2 regions of the Lactococcus lactis genome follow, and region 1 is predicted to be linked to the other one. Evidence: a T-box and tRNA genes for the amino acid it is inferred to sense, from the RefSeq annotation. Region 1 holds a T-box; the other holds one or more tRNA genes.
What was found. A T-box is a leader RNA that pairs with one kind of tRNA and senses whether it is charged. The one in region 1 lies ahead of PYW37_RS12210 (valine--tRNA ligase), so its partner is inferred to be a tRNA-Val.
Positions count from the first base shown of each region.

Region 1 (10,908 bases):
GCTTCTAGCGTAAAGTCATATCTACCCGTACCGCAAACCGACACAGGTAGTCGAGGCGAGTAGCCTCAGGTGATCGAGAGAACTCTCGTTAAGGAACTCGGCAAAATAGCCCCGTAACTTCGGGAGAAGGGGTGCTGGTGTAAAAGCCAGCCGCAGTGAATAGGCCCAAGCAACTGTTTATCAAAAACACAGCTCTCTGCTAAACCGCAAGGTGATGTATAGGGGGTGACGCCTGCCCGGTGCTGGAAGGTTAAGAGGAGTGCTTAGACGTAAGTCGAAGGTATGAATTGAAGCCCCAGTAAACGGCGGCCGTAACTATAACGGTCCTAAGGTAGCGAAATTCCTTGTCGGGTAAGTTCCGACCCGCACGAAAGGCGTAATGATTTGGGCACTGTCTCAACGAGAGACTCGGTGAAATTTTAGTACCTGTGAAGATGCAGGTTACCCGCGACAGGACGGAAAGACCCCATGGAGCTTTACTGTAGTTTGATATTGAGTACCTGTAAGTCATGTACAGGATAGGTAGGAGCCATTGAAATAGGGACGCTAGTTTCTATTGAGGCGTTGTTGGGATACTACCCTTGACTTATGGTTACTCTAACCCGCTGGCATAATCGGCCAGGGAGACAGTGTCTGACGGACAGTTTGACTGGGGCGGTCGCCTCCTAAAGAGTAACGGAGGCGCTCAAAGGTTGGCTCAGATTGGTTGGAAATCAATCGTAGAGTGTAAAGGTAAAAGCCAGCTTGACTGCGAGAGCTACAACTCGAGCAGGTAGGAAACTAGGACTTAGTGATCCGGTGGTACCGCATGGAAGGGCCATCGCTCAACGGATAAAAGCTACCCTGGGGATAACAGGCTTATCTCCCCCAAGAGTTCACATCGACGGGGAGGTTTGGCACCTCGATGTCGGCTCGTCGCATCCTGGGGCTGTAGTCGGTCCCAAGGGTTGGGCTGTTCGCCCATTAAAGCGGCACGCGAGCTGGGTTCAGAACGTCGTGAGACAGTTCGGTCCCTATCCGTCGCGGGCGTAGGTAATTTGAGAGGATCTGTCCTTAGTACGAGAGGACCGGGATGGACTTACCGCTGGTGTACCAGTTGTTCCGCCAGGAGCACGGCTGGATAGCTATGTAGGGAAGGGATAAGCGCTGAAAGCATCTAAGTGCGAAGCCCACCTCAAGATGAGATTACCCATTCGTAAGAATTAAGAGCCCAGAGAGATGATCTGGTAGATAGGCTGGAAGTGGAAGAGTTGCGAGACTTGGAGCGGACCAGTACTAATCGCTCGAGGACTTTACCAAAAGAGTCAAATATAATATGCTTATGGTTTAAAAGTTAGAAGAATTGTTATTTAGTTTTGAATGTTCAAGGTAACATTTAATGATTTGGTCATCATTGCGATGGAGATACACCTGTTCCCATGTCGAACACAGAAGTTAAGTCCATCTACGGCGGAAGTACTTGGGGGTTGCCCCCTGGGAGATAGGCGAGTGGCCAAGTGAACTGGAGGAGCTATGGCTCCTCTTTTTTTAGCTCGCTAACGAGATTCAAGAGATAGGATGTATGAATAAATAAAAAAGACCTCTCGGGCCTTTTTTTATTTATTCTGGAAATGTATAATCACGCAATGCACTGCTAATATCATCATATGAAAAGCCTTTTCTAGCCAAAGCCTGTGTTACTTTTTGCTTTCGCTCGTATCCTTCATAGTTTTTATTGTAGCGTTTGGCAACTTTTTCTAGTGCTGTGTAGAGAAGTTGGGTCTCATTTTCTTCATCTGTTTCTAATTCAAGTGATTCTAAAGCAATTGAAGAGATAGAATACGTAAAACCTTTATTCATTAGGTTTTGAATAATTTTATCTTTCAGCTGTTTTAGGGTCAATCTTTGCCCATAAGTTCTGTTTGTTTTTTCGGCAAGTTTGTAGGCAACATCTATTTGTTTTTCCTCATCATAAATGTTAGAAAGCGCTTGGTCAATGATAAGGGGATCAATACCCTTCGTTATTAATTTCTGTTTAATTTGATAGGGGCCAGCGCTTCCCATTGAAATTTTTCCTTCAATAAAATTTTCAGCGTAGGCTTTATCATTAATTAGATTGTTTTTTGTAAGAACATTTATGACCTCGTCAATTTGGTCAGTATTGTCAATTTCGTGTTCACTAAGATATTTTCTTACTTCCGAACTTGTCCTCATTTTAAAGGAAATGTAGTAGAGTGCTAGCGATTTTCCTTGAGCAAATTGGTCATAAGATTGGATCTCTTCTAAATCTGCATCAGCGAGCTTTTTATCGACATTTAGAAAAAAGTGAACAATTGTATCCTCAGAAAGATATATTTTTTCTTCATCAAATCCAGATAAATCGACGCGGTAAAGTCGTTTTAATTTTTTTATTGCAGTGATTTTTCCCATGTCTATATTATATACGAAATTAATTAAAAATTGTCACTTATAAATCGTGTAGTAAAACAATTACGTGAAATGAAAGTGTAGTTTATAAACCTGTTTGTAAAAGATGATTATTTTTGTAAACTTATAGAAAAATACCGTTTAAACGTTGGTATTATACAGTTTGTATTATTTTTAAAAATAATAGGATTTAAATGATGTAATATTTAAAATACAAAATATCATACATATTCCACTTTTTGTAGTAAAAATATAACAAACAATCTACAAATATGACGGAGATGAAGAAATGAATAAAAAATCGAGTGCTCTTTTAACTATGGGAACTTTAACGCTTCTGGCGGGTGGCGGTGTTGTTTTAACAAACGTCCCCAACTCTTTTAAAATACAGAGGGTTTATGCCGCTACTTCCAGAGAGGTTACAGTTTTACCAACCAACTTCTTAAATTATTTCCAAAGAAACGGATCGGCCGCTAACTTTCCTTATGATACAGATACTTTTACGCAAACTTTGACCTCTAACGAGGGAAGTAAGGCGTGTAATGTAACCTTGATGACTAAGGTTGATATGTCACAAAACTTTACTTTTACTGGGAAAATTAATTTAGGAGATAAATCACAGGGAAGCGGTGGTGCTGATGGTGTCGGTTTCCTTTTCCACCCAGGAGATACGAACGTTGTAGGTGCGCCTGGTGGTGCAGCGGGTATTGGTGGGGTTCCGGGGGCCTTTGGCTTTAAGCTTGATACTTACTTCAATAAGGATGGTGAAGCAAGCTTTACACCTGACCCGAAAGATTTTTCAGGTCAGTCTTTTGGGGCATTTGTTGATGGCTTGAATGGACAAGCTAAGACAATTGCTGCCACTGGTAAGAAAATTTCTGATCCGTTTAATAATAATTTTGTGGACTTTAAAATGAGCTATAATGGTGAGACGAAAGTAATGTCAATTACTTATGGTGGTCAAACTTGGACGGAAGATGTTTCTTCTTTCATTGGAACAAATCAGGCGATGTCTTTCTCAATTGCTGCCTCAACTGGTGCCCAAATGAATTTGCAACAACTGCGTAATGTTAATTTTACTTATACGGTAGCTCAAGGTACTGTTATTGCTAATTATGTGGATGAACAAGGAAACACGATTGCTCCGTCAGAAACAACAAGTGGTGATATTAACACTCCGTATACGACAAGTCAAAAAACTATTCCAGGCTATACCTTTAAGGCTTCAAATGGAGCAACAACTTCGGGAAATTATGCTGTCAATGACCAAACTGTAAACTATGTTTATACTCGAAATCAAGGAACTATTGATATTACTTATATTGACCAAACAACGGGACAGACTTTAAGTAAAAAAGATTTGTCTGGTGGAACTGGAGATGATTCAGGTTATACAACGACTGATACGATTAAATCTTATACAGATAAGGGCTACGAATTAATTTCTGATGATTATCCAAAAGATGGAACTAAATTTGCTGATGACCCTCAACATTATATTGTGAGACTAAAACATGGCACAGTAGTTGAGACGGAAAATAAATCAGTTAATGAAGTCATTCATTATGTTTATGATAATGGGGATAAGGCTGCTGACAACTATAAGGCAACAATTGTCTTTAGTCGGACAATCACTACTGACAAAGTGACGGGTGAGAAAACTTATAGTGACTGGACAGCTGATAATGGTGGAAGATTTGCTGCAGTTCTTTCGCCAATCATTAAAGATTACATCGCAAGTCAACTTAAGATTGATGAAATGACAGGAATTACGGTAGATACAGCGGACATTGAAAGAATTGTCGTTTATCATAAGGTGCCTGCAGGAATTATCGTTCCTCCAGTTCACCCAGATAAACCAAGTCAACCATCTAATAATCAATCAAAAACACCTACGGCTAAGGCTGTAAAAGATAGTAAGCCAACAGATGTTCTTCCAAGTACTGGTGATAGTCAAAAATCACAAATTGTTTTGACTCTGCTAGGAATTATGGCAGTGATTATTTCGCCACTTGCTCTTTTACTTAGACGTAGAAAACAATAATTAAAGAAAAAATAAAAGGTCTGACAGTGTCAGGCTTTTTATTTGGAGAGTAATATTCATAGATGAAAAAATAAGTTCAAATCTTTTAGGATTCAAGTAGAAAAAGACTACAAAAAGAAATTGTGAAATGTTATAATAGTGTATCACACAATCCTTTATTAGTGATTTTTTTATAATGGATTGAAAATGGTCATTTAATTGACGAACTAGAGGGAAAATAATTAACAAATGATAAATTTAAAAATAGGACAGAAACTTCAACTCGAAATCGAGCGAATGGGAATAAATGGGGAAGGAATTGGCGTCATTTCAGGACGACTTGTTTTTATTCCTTATGCACTTCCAGGTGAAGAAGTTTTAGTTGAAATTACTGAAAATGCTAGAAATTTTAGTCGTGCAAAATTGGTTAAGATTATTGAAAAATCACCAAACCGTGTGAAACCACAGGATAGAGCTTATCATGAAATGAGTCAATCTCACATCATGCATCTTTCTTATCCAATGCAATTGGAATTTAAGCGTGATGTTATGCGTCAGGCCTTAGAAAAATATAAACCAGCAGGTTGGCGTAATTATGAATTGCGTGCAACTTTGGGAATGGAAAATACACTTGGTTATCGTAACAAATTGCAGTTCCAAGTGCGTCGTTTGAATGACGGAACAGTGATTGCGGGACTTTATCAAGAAGGAACACATCATTTGGTTAACCTAGATAACTGTTTGGTTCAAGATCCCAAAACCCAAGAAATTATCAATCACATTTGCCGTTTGATTGAAAAATTTGATTTACCTGTATATGATGAACGTAAAATCGGCGGAATTCGTACGGTCATGGTTCGTCGTTCACAAAAAACAGGTGAAGTACAAATTATTTTTGTGACTTCAACACCAATTATTTTGGACGGACAAGTTTGGCCTGAATTACGTGAAGAACCTTCAAAACGTCAAAAAAATTCTTTTGTTAAATTTGATAAAATGTTGTCAGCACTGACAGAAGAATTTGAAGAAATTGTGACGGTTGCGGTCAATTTCCACCCAAGAAAAACCAGTGAAATCTATGGCGAACGCACACAAATTTTATTCAATGAAAAAGAAACAATTACCGAAGGCGTTTTGGATTATGAATTTGAATTAAGTCCTCGTGCTTTCTACCAATTGAACTCTGAGCAAGCCAATGTACTTTATGGTGAAGCAGTTAAGGCTTTGAATCCTAAAAAAGATGACCGTGTCATTGATGCATATTGTGGTGTAGGTACGATTGGTTTTGCGGTGGCTAAAAAAGTAAAATCGGTTCATGGAATGGATATTACACCAGAATCAATTTTTGATGCGCGTGAAAATGCCAAACGTTTGGGGCTTAAAAATTGCCACTATGAAATTGGTAAAGCTGAGCGAATTATTCCAAATTGGAACAAATCTGGTCATAGAGCAACTGCAATGATTGTTGACCCACCACGTACGGGGCTTGATGATGCATTGCTTGAAACAATTACTAAATTCCCACCGGAAAAAATGGTTTATGTCAGCTGTAACGTTTCAACTTTGGCAAAAGATTTAGTCGTTTTGGCCAATTATTACAAAGTAGAATACATCCAATCAGTGGACATGTTCCCACATACAGCAAGAACTGAAGCCGTTGTTAAATTGACAAAACGTGATGAACCTTTGAAAATTGTTAAATTTGAACATTTGGAAGAAGAACGTAAAGCTGAAGCTTTTGCTAAGGGTAAAAAACGTGGACGTCGTCCGCAAAAATATGGTAAATATTGAGAAATTTTGCTGACAGAATTATTAGTTGCTAGTAGCTAAAGTTTAAGTGAAAATTTACTGACAGAATGGATATTTTAGTTGTTCATTCTTTTAATTACGATTTACCTGCTCGTTGTTCAATCGCTGACGATGGATAGAACGCTCAGCTTTGCTGTTCATTCTTTTATCCACAACTAAAATGCTCGATTCACTCGCTGACGAATGATAGGATGACCAGCTCCGCTGTTCATTCTTTATCCACAGATAAAATACTCCTTATTCAGTCGTATTTTACTGACAAGATTTTCGTCAGTAAATTTTATAGTTAAAATTAGAAAAGTAAGAAAAATTATGAAAAAATTTATTGTTGAACCTGAATTTTGGGAACTTTTTCCTGAGACAAAAATCGGAATTGTTTTAGCTAAAAATATTGATAATAGTATGGAATCAAGTGCTGAAATCAAAAAAAATCTTGATGAGGCGAATGAAAATGCAGAGCAATTTTTAGAAGCGGCTGTTTTTAGTGAAAATCCTGTAGTCTCTGTTTGGCGCAAGGCTTATCAAAAATTTAAAACAAAAAAAGGGGCTAGAAGTTCGATTGAAAATCTGCTTAAACGAGTAGATAAAGGTAAAGCTGTGGGTTCGATTAATCCTTTGGTTGATATTTACAATAGTATTAGCTTGAACTATGGGCTACCTGCTGGTGGTGAGGATATTGATACTTTTGCAGGAAATCTACGTTTGACAAAAGCTGTTGGTGGCGAACATTTCTTGGCTTTGGGTGATGATGAAGCTGATAATGCTTTGCCTGGTGAAATCTGCTATCTTGATGATGAAGGGGCAGTTTGTCGCTCATGGAATTGGCGTGATGGTCAAAGAACGATGCTGACAGAACAAACCAAAAATGCTTTTTTGATTATTGAATCTGTTGACCCTGAACGCGGTGAAGTTCTAGATACTGCAACTCAAAAATTAGCTGAATTGAGTGAAAAGTATTTAGGGGGAACGGCACAGGTACTCCTAGTCACTAAAGAAAATCCAGAAATTTCTTTAGACTAGCGTTTTGTGACATCTAAAAAAATTAGATTTACTGACAGATAAGAGATTTGATAGGAAAGTTGATGATACTGTCAATAAAAAGAGCCGTCAGTAAATCTGACGGTTCTGTCATTAATTATTTTTATGATAAAATGGAAAAAATCCGAGGTTTTATATGATTTATATGAGAAAAGCAGGCCCGAAAGATTTGCTTTCAATTATGAAAATTATTGAAGAAGCAAGAACTTTTTTGGCTGATTCTGGGAGTGAACAATGGCAAAATGCTTATCCAGCAGTTTTTGATATTGAAGAGGATTTTGCGAAAGAACAGGCCTATGTCTTGTTAGTTGATGATAAAATAGCCGGTTATTGTGCAATTATTACAGGTGAAGAACCAGCTTATACTCAAATTACTGACGGCGCTTGGTCAAATCAAAATTTTGATTATGTGACCATTCATCGAATTGCTTTGTCTAACGAATTTCGTGGACAATCTTTGACAAGATATCTATTTTCAAATATTTTTACCTTGATGTTATCTAAAGGATACTCTGATTTTCGCCTAGATACCCACCCGGTCAATAAATTGATGCAACATGTCTTTGAACGTGAAGGCTTTGTAAAACGAGGACTTGTTCAATTTGAAGGTGACCGTTTTGCTTATCAATTGGAGCTTAATAAATAGATGAATAAAAAAGAACTTATTGATTTTTGCTTGTCTCTTGGGCCGACTTTTGCAGATACTCCCTTTGCCAAAATGGAGAAGGGTCAGCCGACGGTAGTGATGCGACATTTAAAGAATAAAAAATCATTTGCTTATATTTCTGAGCGAGAAGGCCGAGTCAATATCGCAATCAAGCAGAAGCCAGAAATTGCAATCGAATTGCGAGATTTCTTTGTGGATATTAATCCAGCATTTCACATGAATAAAGCGCATTGGAACGATGTTTTACTTGGTGGAGATGTTGCTGATGAGCAAGTTTGCAAAATGGTTGAGCAAAGCTATGATTTAATCAAACCCAAAAGATAATGATGAGCCAACAGCTCTGAATTTTAATAGGAGAAAAAATGACTTACGAACAAAATTTTTTAAAAGATTTTCAAGAATGGGTGGACCAACAAGTTCAAATTTCTGAACTTGCCATGAAAGCAGCTAAAAAAATTGCCACAGAAGACGGTAAAAAAGAAGCGAAAGAAGCAGCTATTCGTTATGAAAGTCGTTTAGACGCATACCAATTTTTGCAAGGAAAATTTGAAAACTACAAAAATGGTAAAGATTTCCATGACGTTCCAGATTTTGGAACAAAAACATTTTAATGAGTGACTTCTATTTTTAGAGAAGTGACTTCTAACCATTAGATAAAAGGAGATTCAAATGAATTTTAAGAAGATGGTTGGTAATCAAGTGCGAGTAAGAGCTCTCGCTTAGATTACCGCAAAGTCTTATTTCTTTGCGGATAAGAACAAATTGAGTTCACCTTCCTTGAAGTGGATGAAAATGGACAAAATGGAACTTGTGCCTTGCACAGAACCATATTTTCTCAATTTTCATAACTTCAAAGCAGTCGGGTTCACATCTTAAGGAATAAGAAAATGTTAAAACCATATGAATATAATCGAATTAAATACCTGACCTTTGACCTCGTCAATGTCTATCACTCTGTCAATGATAAATCGACAGTTGAGGCAGTTTACGCCCAAGTCGCCACAGAAATTTTGCAAATCGCTGAAAATGCTGACAGCCTTGTCAGTGAAAATAATCTGTCAGTAAAAGTTGCTATCCAAGAATACTTATCAGCCATTGATAATCCTAAATTATCAAGAGAACAAGCTGAAAAATTACTGACAGAACTTAAAACTTTAGTCGAAGCTTTTCATTTACCGAGTGAAGCTCAAATGAAAAAAGCTTTCAAAAAAGTTAAAAAGTTAAAAATTCCAGCGACAAGTCAATGGGACTTACGTGATGTCACTTACTTTGCTTGGAATGAAGTTTCAAGCGGCCGAAAATATCTTTTGACCGTTGACGGGCGTGGTTTCTATGGCAGTATCTCTGGTAGTATGAAAAATATCTGTGCCATTTGCCAAAAAACAAGTATTGTCACTCAATTTCTAGCGACAACAAAAAGAGGCGCTGACGGGACCTATACTAAAAATGGCACCTATATTTGCTTAGATTCTGAACAATGTAATCAGCAAATTCAAGCCAAAGAAGGCTTGGAGCATTTTTTAGAAATCATTAAAGAAAAATAAAAATTTAGAAGTATCTTGTAAAAAAACAAGAATTCTGCTAAAATAAAAACAAGTTGACGAGGAGTAATAAAGCAAGACTTATAGAGAGAACACGGTTGGTGAAAGTGTTCAGTCAAACTTTATGAAGGTTGCGTCATTTCAAGAAAATTATGGCATAAAATGAGTGTCGTCAATTGACGAAAATCAGGTGGTACCGTGCGGAAGCACCCTGGAGAATAAATCAGGGTGCTTTTTTTGTACCCAAAGGAGAAAAACATGACAAACGAACTAACCCCAAAATTCAACCCGACAGAGGTTGAAGCAGGACGCTACGAAAAATGGCTTGAAGCTGATGTTTTCAAACCTTCTGGAAATCCCGATGCAGAGCCTTATAGCATCGTTATTCCACCACCAAATGTGACAGGAAAACTCCACTTGGGTCATGCTTGGGATACAACTTTGCAAGACATCATCATCCGTCAAAAACGGATGCAAGGTTTTGATACGCTTTGGTTGCCAGGAATGGACCATGCGGGGATTGCCACTCAAGCAAAAGTTGCTGCCCGCCTTGCTGAAGATGGTATTTTGCCACAAGACCTTGGACGTGAAAAATTCCTTGATAAAGTTTGGGAGTGGAAAGATGAATATGCCACAACAATCAAGGAACAATGGGGTAAAATGGGAATCTCAGTGGATTATTCTCGTGAACGTTTTACTCTTGATGAAGGGCTTTCACAAGCGGTTCGTAAAGTTTTTGTTCAACTTTACAATAAAGGTTGGATTTACCGTGGTGAAAAACTCATCAACTGGGATCCAAAAGCGATGACTGCTTTGTCAGACATTGAAGTCATTCACAAAGAAATTGATGGGGCTTTTTACCACATCACTTACCAAATTGAAGGAAGTGATGAGTTTGTTGAAATCGCCACAACACGTCCAGAAACTTTCCTTGGTGATACAGCTGTTATCGTCAATGAAAAAGATGAACGCTATAAACATTTAGTGGGCAAAAATGTTATCCTCCCAATCATTAATCGTGTCATTCCGATTTTGACAGACGATCATGCTGATATGGAAAAAGGAACTGGGGTTGTAAAAATTACACCTGCTCATGATCCTAATGACTTTGAAGTTGCGATGCGTCATGATTTGCCAATGATTAACATGATGAACAATGACGGAACCATCAATGAAAATGGTGGAAAATATGAAGGACTTGACCGTTTTGAAGCCCGCAAACAAATTGTTGCTGACCTCAAGGAATTGGGGCAGTTGGTTGATATAAAACCAGTCCGCCATGAAGTTGGGCACTCAGAGCGAACAGGAGTGGTTGTTGAACCACGTTTATCAACACAATGGTTTGTCAAAATGGACGAATTAGCTAAGAATGCAATTGCTCATCAACGAAAAAAAGATGGAACGGATGATGTGGTCGCTTTCTA
Region 1 covers NZ_CP118969.1:2,397,240-2,408,147, reverse strand. Annotated here, with positions in the region: rRNA gene PYW37_RS12260 (23S ribosomal RNA) at 1-1,299, shown strand, start outside; rRNA gene rrf (5S ribosomal RNA) at 1,383-1,498, shown strand; gene recX (recombination regulator RecX) at 1,600-2,409, opposite strand; gene PYW37_RS12245 (lectin-like domain-containing protein) at 2,696-4,450, shown strand; gene rlmD (23S rRNA (uracil(1939)-C(5))-methyltransferase RlmD) at 4,679-6,220, shown strand; gene PYW37_RS12235 (B3/B4 domain-containing protein) at 6,551-7,258, shown strand; gene PYW37_RS12230 (GNAT family N-acetyltransferase) at 7,413-7,922, shown strand; gene PYW37_RS12225 (MmcQ/YjbR family DNA-binding protein) at 7,923-8,267, shown strand; gene PYW37_RS12220 (DUF1912 family protein) at 8,306-8,554, shown strand; gene PYW37_RS12215 (FusB/FusC family EF-G-binding protein) at 8,831-9,487, shown strand; T-box leader at 9,535-9,701, shown strand; gene PYW37_RS12210 (valine--tRNA ligase) at 9,743-10,908, shown strand, end outside.

Region 2 (10,908 bases), 270 kb from region 1:
TTAAACATGTATTCGCGGGTCATTGGCAAACCTTGACCTGAAGCACCTTTAGTCAAAAGATATTGAACAACATCAATATTTCCAGCTTCAAAACTTGCAGCGCAGGCTTGAAGATAAAGTGTCCACATCCTTGCAAATGGTCTACCCATTTCTTTTTCTACTTCATCAAAAACTTCGAGATAATTTTCATTCCAAATTTCAAGCGTTTTTTGATAATGACGACGAAGAGGTTCAAGATCATCCATTTGCAAACCAGCAGTCATAATATGTTCAACATTTTCAGCAATATTTGGAATATAACCTCCAGGGAAAATGTATTTTTCAATAAATGGATCCACACCAGCACCGCGATGTTGTCCAGTAATACCATGAATCAATGCACGACCGTTTGGTTTGAGATAATCAGAAACTTTTTGGAAATACATTTCCAAATTTTCTTTCCCAACATGTTCAAACATTCCGACAGATGTAATGTAATCAAAAGGTTCTTCTTTGAGGTCACGATAATCAACCAAATAAACTTTCACTTTATCAGAAAGTCCCAAATCATCCGCTTTTTTGCGAACATAATAATATTGTTCTTCTGAGAGTGTCACTCCGACTGCTGAAAGGCCATATTCTTGAACAGCCTTAAACATCAAAGTTCCCCAGCCACAACCAATATCAAGCAAACGTCCCCCAGGTTTACTATCGAGTTTGTCCAAAATATGATGAACTTTAGCAATTTGTGCTTCTTCCAAAGTCATATCTTCATGTTCAAAATAAGCACATGAATAAGTCATCGTTGGGTCAAGCCATTTGTTATAAAAGTCATTCCCAATATCATAATGACTATGAATATCTTCACGAGATTGTTTTTGAGAATGATTTCCCAAAAGTTTTATCATTGATTTCCCAAAACCAGATTGGTCTGTTAAAAAGCTACCAGCCTTACGATATGCTGATGTAACAAGCTCTTGAATGCTCCCCTCAATTTCAATTTCTTCATTCATGTAAGCTTCAGCCAATACTAAGGTTGGCATTGAGCTCAATTCACTAAATGAGAATTTTTTATTAAAAGTAATGTGAACTTGCGTTTCTCCCTCACCATACTTTTCTGTTTTTCCATCCCAATAAGTTACTGCAATGGGGATATCGAAAGCAACTGCAAGTGCTTTGTTCAAAACTGTTTTTTCAAATACCAAGTTATTCTTCCCTTTCCTAACATTGTTCTAATAAAACTATACTCCGTAGATTATTGAAAGTCAAATACTTACTATCGTTAGATTTTTCTGAAAATTTTCATTGTCAGTAAATTGCTAAAGATTTTGCCCATAACCGAGGTCAGTCTCCTAGATTCTAGAAAATAGATAACTTTGAACTTGCGCAAGTGCAGAAACGTAATTTCCTAATTTTCCCTCTCGCTTGCAGTCGACTTCACATGGTATAATAAAAAAATGAACGACAAACTTGAAAAATCTATTATTTTACAAAAAAATCCTTGGCTGACTGATGTAAAAATTGTCGCTGAATCTGAATCAACTCAAAAAGATGCTAAATTAGACGGACAAGAAAATTGTCTTTATTTAACTGAAAGACAAAATAAAACTTATGGTCGTTTTGGCCGTCAGTATTTTGCTGCGCCGTCTGGCGGAATTTATATGAGTTTGTCACTCAAGCCCAAAGTTGAACTAGAAAAACTTCCAGAGTTCACTCTGCTGACAGGAGCTGCCATTGTGTCAGCAATCGAAAAATTAACTGACAAAAGGCCTCAAATTAAATGGGTTAACGATATTTATCTAGACGATAAAAAATTTGTTGGTATTCTTGCCGAAACTTCACTTAATCCAACTCAAGAAGCTCAAGTTATCATTGGTGTCGGAATTAATTTTTCTATTTCCCAATTTCCAACTGAAATCGAAGAAAGAGCCACTTCTTTATTTTATAATGAACAAGCAAGCATCAGTCGTTCGGAATTAATTGCCGAAATCTGGTCTGAATTTCATCGTTTATCAGAGGGTTCATTTTTCCAAATTTATAAATCTCACTCATTTATTCTTGGCAAACAAGTTGAATTTGTTCAATCTGGACAAACTTTTTCCGGAAGAGCCACAGATTTAACCTCTAAAGGTGAGCTTATCGTAAATTTAGATAATGGTCAGCAAAAAATACTTTCCAGTGGCGAAATCTCACTAAAAAAATGGACTTAATCAGTCCATTTTTTCAGTTATTATTATTATATTATATAGGAGGCCAGTTTTAGGTCATGGTGGACCAGAATTATTTTACTGACAGAACTTTCTGTCAGTAACTTTTTTAGAAATCTGACCAGTCATCTTCTTTTTCTTTTTCAACTGGTTGTGCTTCCTTAGTCTTACGACTTTTTGGTTCATCCCATGAATTTCCCCATTGGTTTGAATCTTGTTGATTTTGACGTCCTTTATCTTCATAACGACGTGCCCAATTATTCATTTTATCTGAATAACGTTCTGACCAACGATCCATTTTTTCATCAAAATGTTGCGCTTTACGATTCCATTTTTCTTGATAATCATCTTCTGAATCATCATAGTAATTTCGTGGTCTAGCACTTGGAATAATCCAACTTGCTACGAAATACAATGGAATCAATCCGCCCCAGCTTCCAAAAGCCAGAACAACAAATAGGATACGTAGAATCGTCACAACATCACGACCCAGACCAAAATATTCTGCAATACCTGCAATGACACCACTGACTCTACGATTTGTCACTGATTTTGTTAATTGTCTTTGAGACATAATTTATCCTTTCTTCGTAATCGTTGAATTAACCTTGTGACGGTGTCATCAATAGACTCGCAATCACATAAACAATGAGTAATGTTCCCCAACTTCCGAAAGTACCAAGCACAATCAGAACCCGAATTACATTAATTACTGTACGGCTCAAGCCAAAGTATTCACCAAGTCCCCCGACGGTTCCTGCGATGACTCGATTGCTACTTGATCTTTTCAGAGTTTTCTTAGCCATTTCTCACCTTTCTTTTCAAATTTACTGACAGAACTCTTATAAAATTTCTGTCAGTAAAATTTTATTCAGTTTCTTCTTTGTCAGTAGTTTCAGTATCTTTAAGCCAAATCGTTCCTGATTTTGTTTCAAATTCAAAGGTTAATGACTCAGCACCTTGACGGACAATCGCTGCTCCATTACGGCCAGCTTCAAAAGGACTATCAAGATTTAAACGTGTCTTATATCCGCCAAAGATTGTGCGAACATGACCAACCAAGCCCAAACTTTCTGGTACAGAAACTTTGATATCGCCATTCACATTTTTAAGATTTAATTTGTGAGCCGTTCCTGTTTTTTCGGTCAGCAAAATATTTCCGTTTACGAGTGAGACATCACCAGATTCAAAAGCAGTTGTAATTCTGATATTACCATTAACTCCAGTTAATTCTAAATCTGAATTCGTGCCATCAATTACTTTGATTTCACCATTCTTATTGTTAATCTTCAACTCATCGCTGTTTACTTCAAGCACTTCAGCATTTCCGTTCATAAGATTAATATTCATTTTTTGACTGGAAATTTTTTCAACTTTAAGTTCTGCATGAGGTGTATTAATCTCAATATTTTCATATTCTTTTACTGGTAAGTAAAGTTCAATATCCGCAGAAATTCGACCATTTGCTTCAATTTCAAGCACATCATCTTCAACTTCAAGTTTAGTTTTTTCAGCAATATAAGCTTCTACATCACCATCTTCAACTGCCCCGTAAATTTTATATTCTACTTTTACATGGGCATTTTCACCCGGTAAAATATTTACTTTACCACTCTTAAGATTAAGATTAACATTTTTGAAATCTTCGTTGATATCTTTTTCTACAGTGTGAGAAATTGATTTAACCTTAGGAAATCCTTTTGAAAAATCAATATTATCATCAACAGATTTTGCAACCCCTTGGAAAATTTCTTTACCTCTAGCAAACAAACTTTCTGCAACATTTTTCATTGCATCAGGAAAATCTACATCGTGATTAACATATCCTTCTTTATCTGTATATGTGAATTCTTTGTTCTCAGTTTTATCATCAGAAGCTTCTCCATTCACTGAACCATTTTTTTCAAGTAATTCTAAAGCTTCATCTTCCGTGATAATTCCACGACGCATCAAATCCATAATTCTATCTTTTTTATTAGCCATTTTTTTAGATCCTTTCTCTGCTCATTCAAGCATTCAATATCTTAAAAACTTTTTTTATTGAGATTATCTTTATCTCGTACACTTATTATCTCAAACTTTTACCAAATAAAAATCAGCCTTTGGGCTGATTTTTAACATCTTCTTTTTTTAGCTAAATAAAAGATTCAATACTCCTATTTTACTGACAGAACTACTAATTAATTTTGTCAGTAATTATTTAGGTTGAATATAAGTTGCCAAAGCAGCTACACCAGCAGAAATATGGCGTTCGCTGACAATATTATTACCTTTAACATTCATCTCTGAAACGAGAATAGAGTTATCTGAATAAACCTTTTCAACAAAAGCTACGTGACCATATTCTGAACTTGAACCAGCTACTCCTGGTGGGAAGCTAACAGCATAACCCTCAGTTGGAACAGTTGTTGTGAAATAACCTTGAGCTTGGGCATTAATTCCCCATTCTCCACCATTTCCCATATGTGTTCCAACGAGCCCACCTAATTGAATGATACGGTTATAAACATACTGTGTACAATTACCAAAAGCATAACTATCAGCACCTGGATATTCTACCCCATTATATTCTGGATAAGCTGAATTATCTAATTTTGATGCCACCAATGGACTTTCAGGAATTTTACTATCTACAACTTGTGTTGTACTATCAACATTATCATAAGCATCTAATTTATATTCTTGAATAATTTCAATTAATTTTTGTGCATATGCTGGGTCAGTAGCAAAAATACCTTGCAAAGCTTGAGCTGCTTCTTGGTAAGTCTTAGCGTGTGACTTCCATGCGCCAGCATAAATTTCTGAGTTCCAAGTTGTCCCTTTAATCATCAAATTAATATAATCATCCAAGGCTTGGTCATAGTTACTATAAACTCTAAAACTTTGTTCAATATAATAAGGATTATTTCCCGAAAATTCTTCCGTCTTAAATGAAATTGATTTTCCTAAATAAGCACCTGTAATATTGAAAATATTAAAATACTGCTGACTCATATTACTTTGACCAGAACCAGATTCTAAAATCGCCTGTGCCAATATAATTGACGCATACAAATTATTCTTACCAGCTAAAATTCTCACGCGGTCTGCAATACTTTTAATAAAGGCTTCTGTACTAGAAGTATCAATTTTATCAATTGACTTAGCTGCTTCAATTGTTTTCAAAACAGGGCCAGCGTAAATAGAAGGAGCTGAATCTGCTGAAGAATTAGGAATTTGTGCTGCAGTTGATGTCTGATAGTAGGCATTATCCTGTGAATAATTAGAGGGTGCAACTGTAGAAGTTGACGCTGAAGGAGCTGTGGTAGAAACTGAAATTGATGGTGCTTGAGTTGTTGTAGAGGAATTACTAGTTGAATTATTATTTGTTGATGAACTTGGATTATTTGGTTTTGATGTCGAACCTGAAGTACTTGGTTTTGATGATGAACTTGAATTACCTGTACTTGACGATGAACTTGAACCATTTGAATTTGATGATGAGCTTGAGCTACCTGTACTTGATGATGAACTTGAACTACCCGTACTTGATGATGAACTTGAGCTACCTGTGCTTGATGATGAACTTGAACTACCCGTACTTGATGATGAACTTGAGCTACCTGTGTTTGATGATGAACTTGAACTACCCGTACTTGATGATGAACTTGAGCTACCTGTGCTTGATGATGCATCTGAACTACTTCCAACAGTTACTCCATCAGCATGGCCAGCCACGCCAAAAGTCGTCATTCCTAAAATCAGCGCTGTTCCCGCAATAAATTTTTCCTTTTTTAAGCGCTTAATTTTATCATTATTAGTCAATTTTAGTTAATCCTCCATGGTATGTATTATAATTTCAACATCATTTCTTTCAAGACATCTACTTTTACACAATTGTAACATTTAAAAACAAGCAAGTCAAATTAATCACTTTTATTTATTGAACACATTTCCATTTTTATTTGAAAAAATTATTATACGATATAGCTAGTAGTAAAATCATATAAAAAATGTCCTTCATAAGTGACAAAGCCATATTTAATCATATTTTATAATAAGTTGTTTATGACTTAGTTGAATTAACCCGTGCTCTCTCTAAAACAAAGGACTACTATCGTCCCTAAAAAATATTCTGTTCTCTTTATCTTATATTTCTAAGTCAAATTACTAAAAAATAATATATTTATTACAAATTTAATAATGTAGAAAAATCAAATTCAGTCAAAAAAACCTTATACATCGTCCGCTCATATTTCACAACTCTTCTTATCTTCATCTAGGTAATATTTTAAAAAGGTAGCATTCGCATAAAATAGATTCTTATATTCATTTTTTTTTTAGTCCCTCTCAAATGTCTTTTAAAGGAGAAATTTCAAATATCCTAAGAACAATTAATGAAGGAATTACTAGAGTACACTCTTTTGCTGTATAATAGTTCAAATCAATAAAGCTTATACCAGATTATTCGTAAATTAGACAAAATTTTTTTGTAAGACAAGCATTCTTCTGGCGCAATCAGGAATTCAATGTGCCAATTCGTTAAAGTCAAATTTTCTTTCTTTCAATATTCTGTAAGCAATGATTGATTTCCAACAACCAGATAAACTTTTTTAATAGCATCCAATCTATAAAATTGAAAATACTTGTTGAACTTATATACTTAAGTATGTTATATCAAAGCAAATTGAAAAATAAAAAAACGTCCATCATAAATGACAAACGTTTATTTAATCATGTTTTAAAAGTTGATTAAGCTTTGTTTGCTGAACCGAATACGTCGATACGTTCTTCAACAGACGCAGTAATTGCATCGAAACCAGGTTTCAAGAATTTACGTGGGTCGAAAAGTTTTTTCTTCATGTATTCTGCTTCATTAGCATCAAATTCATTAACGAATTTACGAGTAGCAGCTGCGAAAGCAAGTTGGCATTCAGTATTAACGTTAACTTTAGCTACACCATTAGCGATAGCTTCTCTGATTTGATCATCAGGGATACCAGAACCACCGTGAAGTACGATTGGCACATTGTGTCCCATAGCTTCAACAAGTGCTCTGTTCAATTTTTCAAGGTGATCGATGTGAAGACCTTTCCAGTTTTCTGGGTAAGGACCGTGAATGTTACCGATACCTGCTGCAAGGAAGTCAACACCAAGTTTAGCCATTGCAACTGCATCATCGATAGGAGCAAGTTCACCTTCACCAACGATACCGTCTTCTTCACCACCAATTGAACCAACTTCACATTCAACTGAGATGCCTTTAGCATGAGCTTTAGCGATTACTTCTTCAGCAAGTTTAAGGTTTTCTTCGATTGGAAGATGTGAACCGTCAAACATCAATGATGAGTAACCAACTTCGATACATTCCAAAGCATCATCAAAATGACCGTGGTCAAGGTGAATAGCAACTGGAACTGTGATTCCCATTGATTCTACAAGAGTTTCAATGAGGAGTTTACACATTTTGTAACCACCCATGTATTTAGCCGCACCCATAGAAGTTTGGATCAATACTGGAGTCTTTTTAGCTTCTGCTGCACGCAAGATAGCTTGAGTCCATTCAAGGTTGTTTGTGTTGAAACCACCGATAGCGTATCCGTTATCACGAGCGGCTTGTACGAATTTTTCTGCTGAAACGATTGCCATTTCAAAATTCCTCCGAATATTTTATTACTTACCTAGTATAGCATTTTGTGAAGTATTTTTCTAGTCCAAGCTCGCAAAAATACAAAGTAACCGCTTTATTAAGCCATTCTTAAAGAAAGATAAAAAAAGATTAATAGTTTAATAACTATTAATCTTAGCATATCCCGAGGACCGGTTTCGAACCGGTACGAAGGTTACCCCTCGCAGGATTTTAAGTCCTGTGCGTCTGCCAGTTCCGCCACCCCGGGTATTATACAAAAACTCCCACTGGGGAGAATTATCAAGCGAACGACGAGATTCGAACTCGCGACCCCAACCATGGCAAGGTTGTGTTCTACCCCTGAACTACGTTCGCACTTAAACTTTGTGTCTTACGACAATGCCGACTACATGATTCGAACACGCGACCCTCTGATTACAAATCAGATGCTCTACCAACTGAGCTAAGTCGGCTAATACCTAGTATGCGGATGAAGGGACTTGAACCCCCACGCCGTTAAGCGCTAGATCCTAAATCTAGTGCGTCTGCCAATTCCGCCACATCCGCTAGGATTATGACCCGTGCTGGGCTCGAACCAGCGACCCTTTGATTAAAAGTCAAATGCTCTACCAACTGAGCTAACGAGTCATTAGTATTTCTACTAACGGTTCTGACGGGAATCGAACCCGCGATCTTCGCCGTGACAGGGCGACGTGATAACCGCTACACTACAGAACCTTTATTCACTTAATGGCTGAAACAACCAATGGGAGTTAACGGGATCGAACCGCTGACCCTCTGCTTGTAAGGCAGATGCTCTCCCAGCTGAGCTAAACTCCCAAAACTTGGCCACTCGCCTATCTCCCAGGGGGCAACCCCCAAGTACTTCCGCCGTAGATGGACTTAACTTCTGTGTTCGACATGGGAACAGGTGTATCTCCATCGCAATGATGACCAAATCATTAAATGTTACCTTGAACATTCAAAACTAAATAACAATTCTTCTAACTTTTAAACCATAAGCATATTATATTTGACTCTTTTGGTAAAGTCCTCGAGCGATTAGTACTGGTCCGCTCCAAGTCTCGCAACTCTTCCACTTCCAGCCTATCTACCAGATCATCTCTCTGGGCTCTTAATTCTTACGAATGGGTAATCTCATCTTGAGGTGGGCTTCGCACTTAGATGCTTTCAGCGCTTATCCCTTCCCTACATAGCTATCCAGCCGTGCTCCTGGCGGAACAACTGGTACACCAGCGGTAAGTCCATCCCGGTCCTCTCGTACTAAGGACAGATCCTCTCAAATTACCTACGCCCGCGACGGATAGGGACCGAACTGTCTCACGACGTTCTGAACCCAGCTCGCGTGCCGCTTTAATGGGCGAACAGCCCAACCCTTGGGACCGACTACAGCCCCAGGATGCGACGAGCCGACATCGAGGTGCCAAACCTCCCCGTCGATGTGAACTCTTGGGGGAGATAAGCCTGTTATCCCCAGGGTAGCTTTTATCCGTTGAGCGATGGCCCTTCCATGCGGTACCACCGGATCACTAAGTCCTAGTTTCCTACCTGCTCGAGTTGTAGCTCTCGCAGTCAAGCTGGCTTTTACCTTTACACTCTACGATTGATTTCCAACCAATCTGAGCCAACCTTTGAGCGCCTCCGTTACTCTTTAGGAGGCGACCGCCCCAGTCAAACTGTCCGTCAGACACTGTCTCCCTGGCCGATTATGCCAGCGGGTTAGAGTAACCATAAGTCAAGGGTAGTATCCCAACAACGCCTCAATAGAAACTAGCGTCCCTATTTCAATGGCTCCTACCTATCCTGTACATGACTTACAGGTACTCAATATCAAACTACAGTAAAGCTCCATGGGGTCTTTCCGTCCTGTCGCGGGTAACCTGCATCTTCACAGGTACTAAAATTTCACCGAGTCTCTCGTTGAGACAGTGCCCAAATCATTACGCCTTTCGTGCGGGTCGGAACTTACCCGACAAGGAATTTCGCTACCTTAGGACCGTTATAGTTACGGCCGCCGTTTACTGGGGCTTCAATTCATACCTTCGACTTACGTCTAAGCACTCCTCTTAACCTTCCAGCACCGGGCAGGCGTCACCCCCTATACATCACCTTGCGGTTTAGCAGAGAGCTGTGTTTTTGATAAACAGTTGCTTGGGCCTATTCACTGCGGCTGGCTTTTACACCAGCACCCCTTCTCCCGAAGTTACGGGGCTATTTTGCCGAGTTCCTTAACGAGAGTTCTCTCGATCACCTGAGGCTACTCGCCTCGACTACCTGTGTCGGTTTGCGGTACGGGTAGATATGACTTTACGCTAGAAGCTTTTCTTGGCAGTGTGACATCAGAGAGTTCGCAACCGTAGTTGCTTCCCCATCACAGCTCAATGTTAAAGAGAAATGCATTTGACACATCTCACACCTCACTGCTTAGACCAGAATCCATTAACTGGCATCTCTTAGCCTACTGCGTCCCTCCATCACGATCATATCTAGTACTGGAATATCAACCAGTTGTCCATCGACTACGCCTTTCGGCCTCGCCTTAGGTCCCGACTAACCCAGGGCGGACGAGCCTTCCCCTGGAAACCTTAGTCTTACGGTGGATAAGATTCTCACTTATCTTGCGCTACTCATACCGGCATTCTCACTTCTTAACGCTCCAGCACTCCTCACGGTATACCTTCATCGCGGTTAAGAACGCTCTCCTACCATTTAATTAAATTAAATCCAAAGCTTCGGTAATATGTTTAGCCCCGGTACATTTTCGGCGCAGGGTCACTCGACTAGTGAGCTATTACGCACTCTTTGAATGATAGCTGCTTCTGAGCTAACATCCTAGTTGTCTGTGCAACCCCACATCCTTTTCCACTTAACATATATTTTGGGACCTTAGCTGTTGGTCTGGGCTGTTTCCCTTTCGACTACGGATCTTAGCACTCGCAGTCTGACTGCCGAACATGTGTATTAGCATTCGGAGTTTATCTGAGATTGGTAATCCTAGACGGACCCCTCACCCAAACAGTGCTCTACCTCCAATACACTTACATTTCGACGCTAGCCCTAAAGCTATTTCGGAGAGAACCAGCTATCTCCCAG
Region 2 covers NZ_CP118969.1:2,127,469-2,138,376, forward strand. Annotated here, with positions in the region: gene PYW37_RS10740 (SAM-dependent methyltransferase) at 1-1,184, opposite strand, end outside; gene PYW37_RS10745 (biotin--[acetyl-CoA-carboxylase] ligase) at 1,437-2,189, shown strand; gene PYW37_RS10750 (PspC domain-containing protein) at 2,296-2,760, opposite strand; gene PYW37_RS10755 (PspC domain-containing protein) at 2,789-2,992, opposite strand; gene PYW37_RS10760 (DUF4097 family beta strand repeat-containing protein) at 3,054-4,169, opposite strand; gene PYW37_RS10765 (amidase domain-containing protein) at 4,383-5,945, opposite strand; gene PYW37_RS10770 (class II fructose-bisphosphate aldolase) at 6,918-7,814, opposite strand; tRNA gene PYW37_RS10775 (tRNA-Leu) at 7,977-8,062, opposite strand; tRNA gene PYW37_RS10780 (tRNA-Gly) at 8,098-8,169, opposite strand; tRNA gene PYW37_RS10785 (tRNA-Thr) at 8,195-8,267, opposite strand; tRNA gene PYW37_RS10790 (tRNA-Leu) at 8,280-8,361, opposite strand; tRNA gene PYW37_RS10795 (tRNA-Lys) at 8,370-8,442, opposite strand; tRNA gene PYW37_RS10800 (tRNA-Asp) at 8,460-8,532, opposite strand; tRNA gene PYW37_RS10805 (tRNA-Val) at 8,562-8,634, opposite strand; rRNA gene rrf (5S ribosomal RNA) at 8,638-8,753, opposite strand; rRNA gene PYW37_RS10815 (23S ribosomal RNA) at 8,837-10,908, opposite strand, start outside.
Region 2: it encodes a tRNA-Val, which carries the amino acid that the T-box ahead of PYW37_RS12210 (valine--tRNA ligase) is inferred to sense. The anticodon was not compared.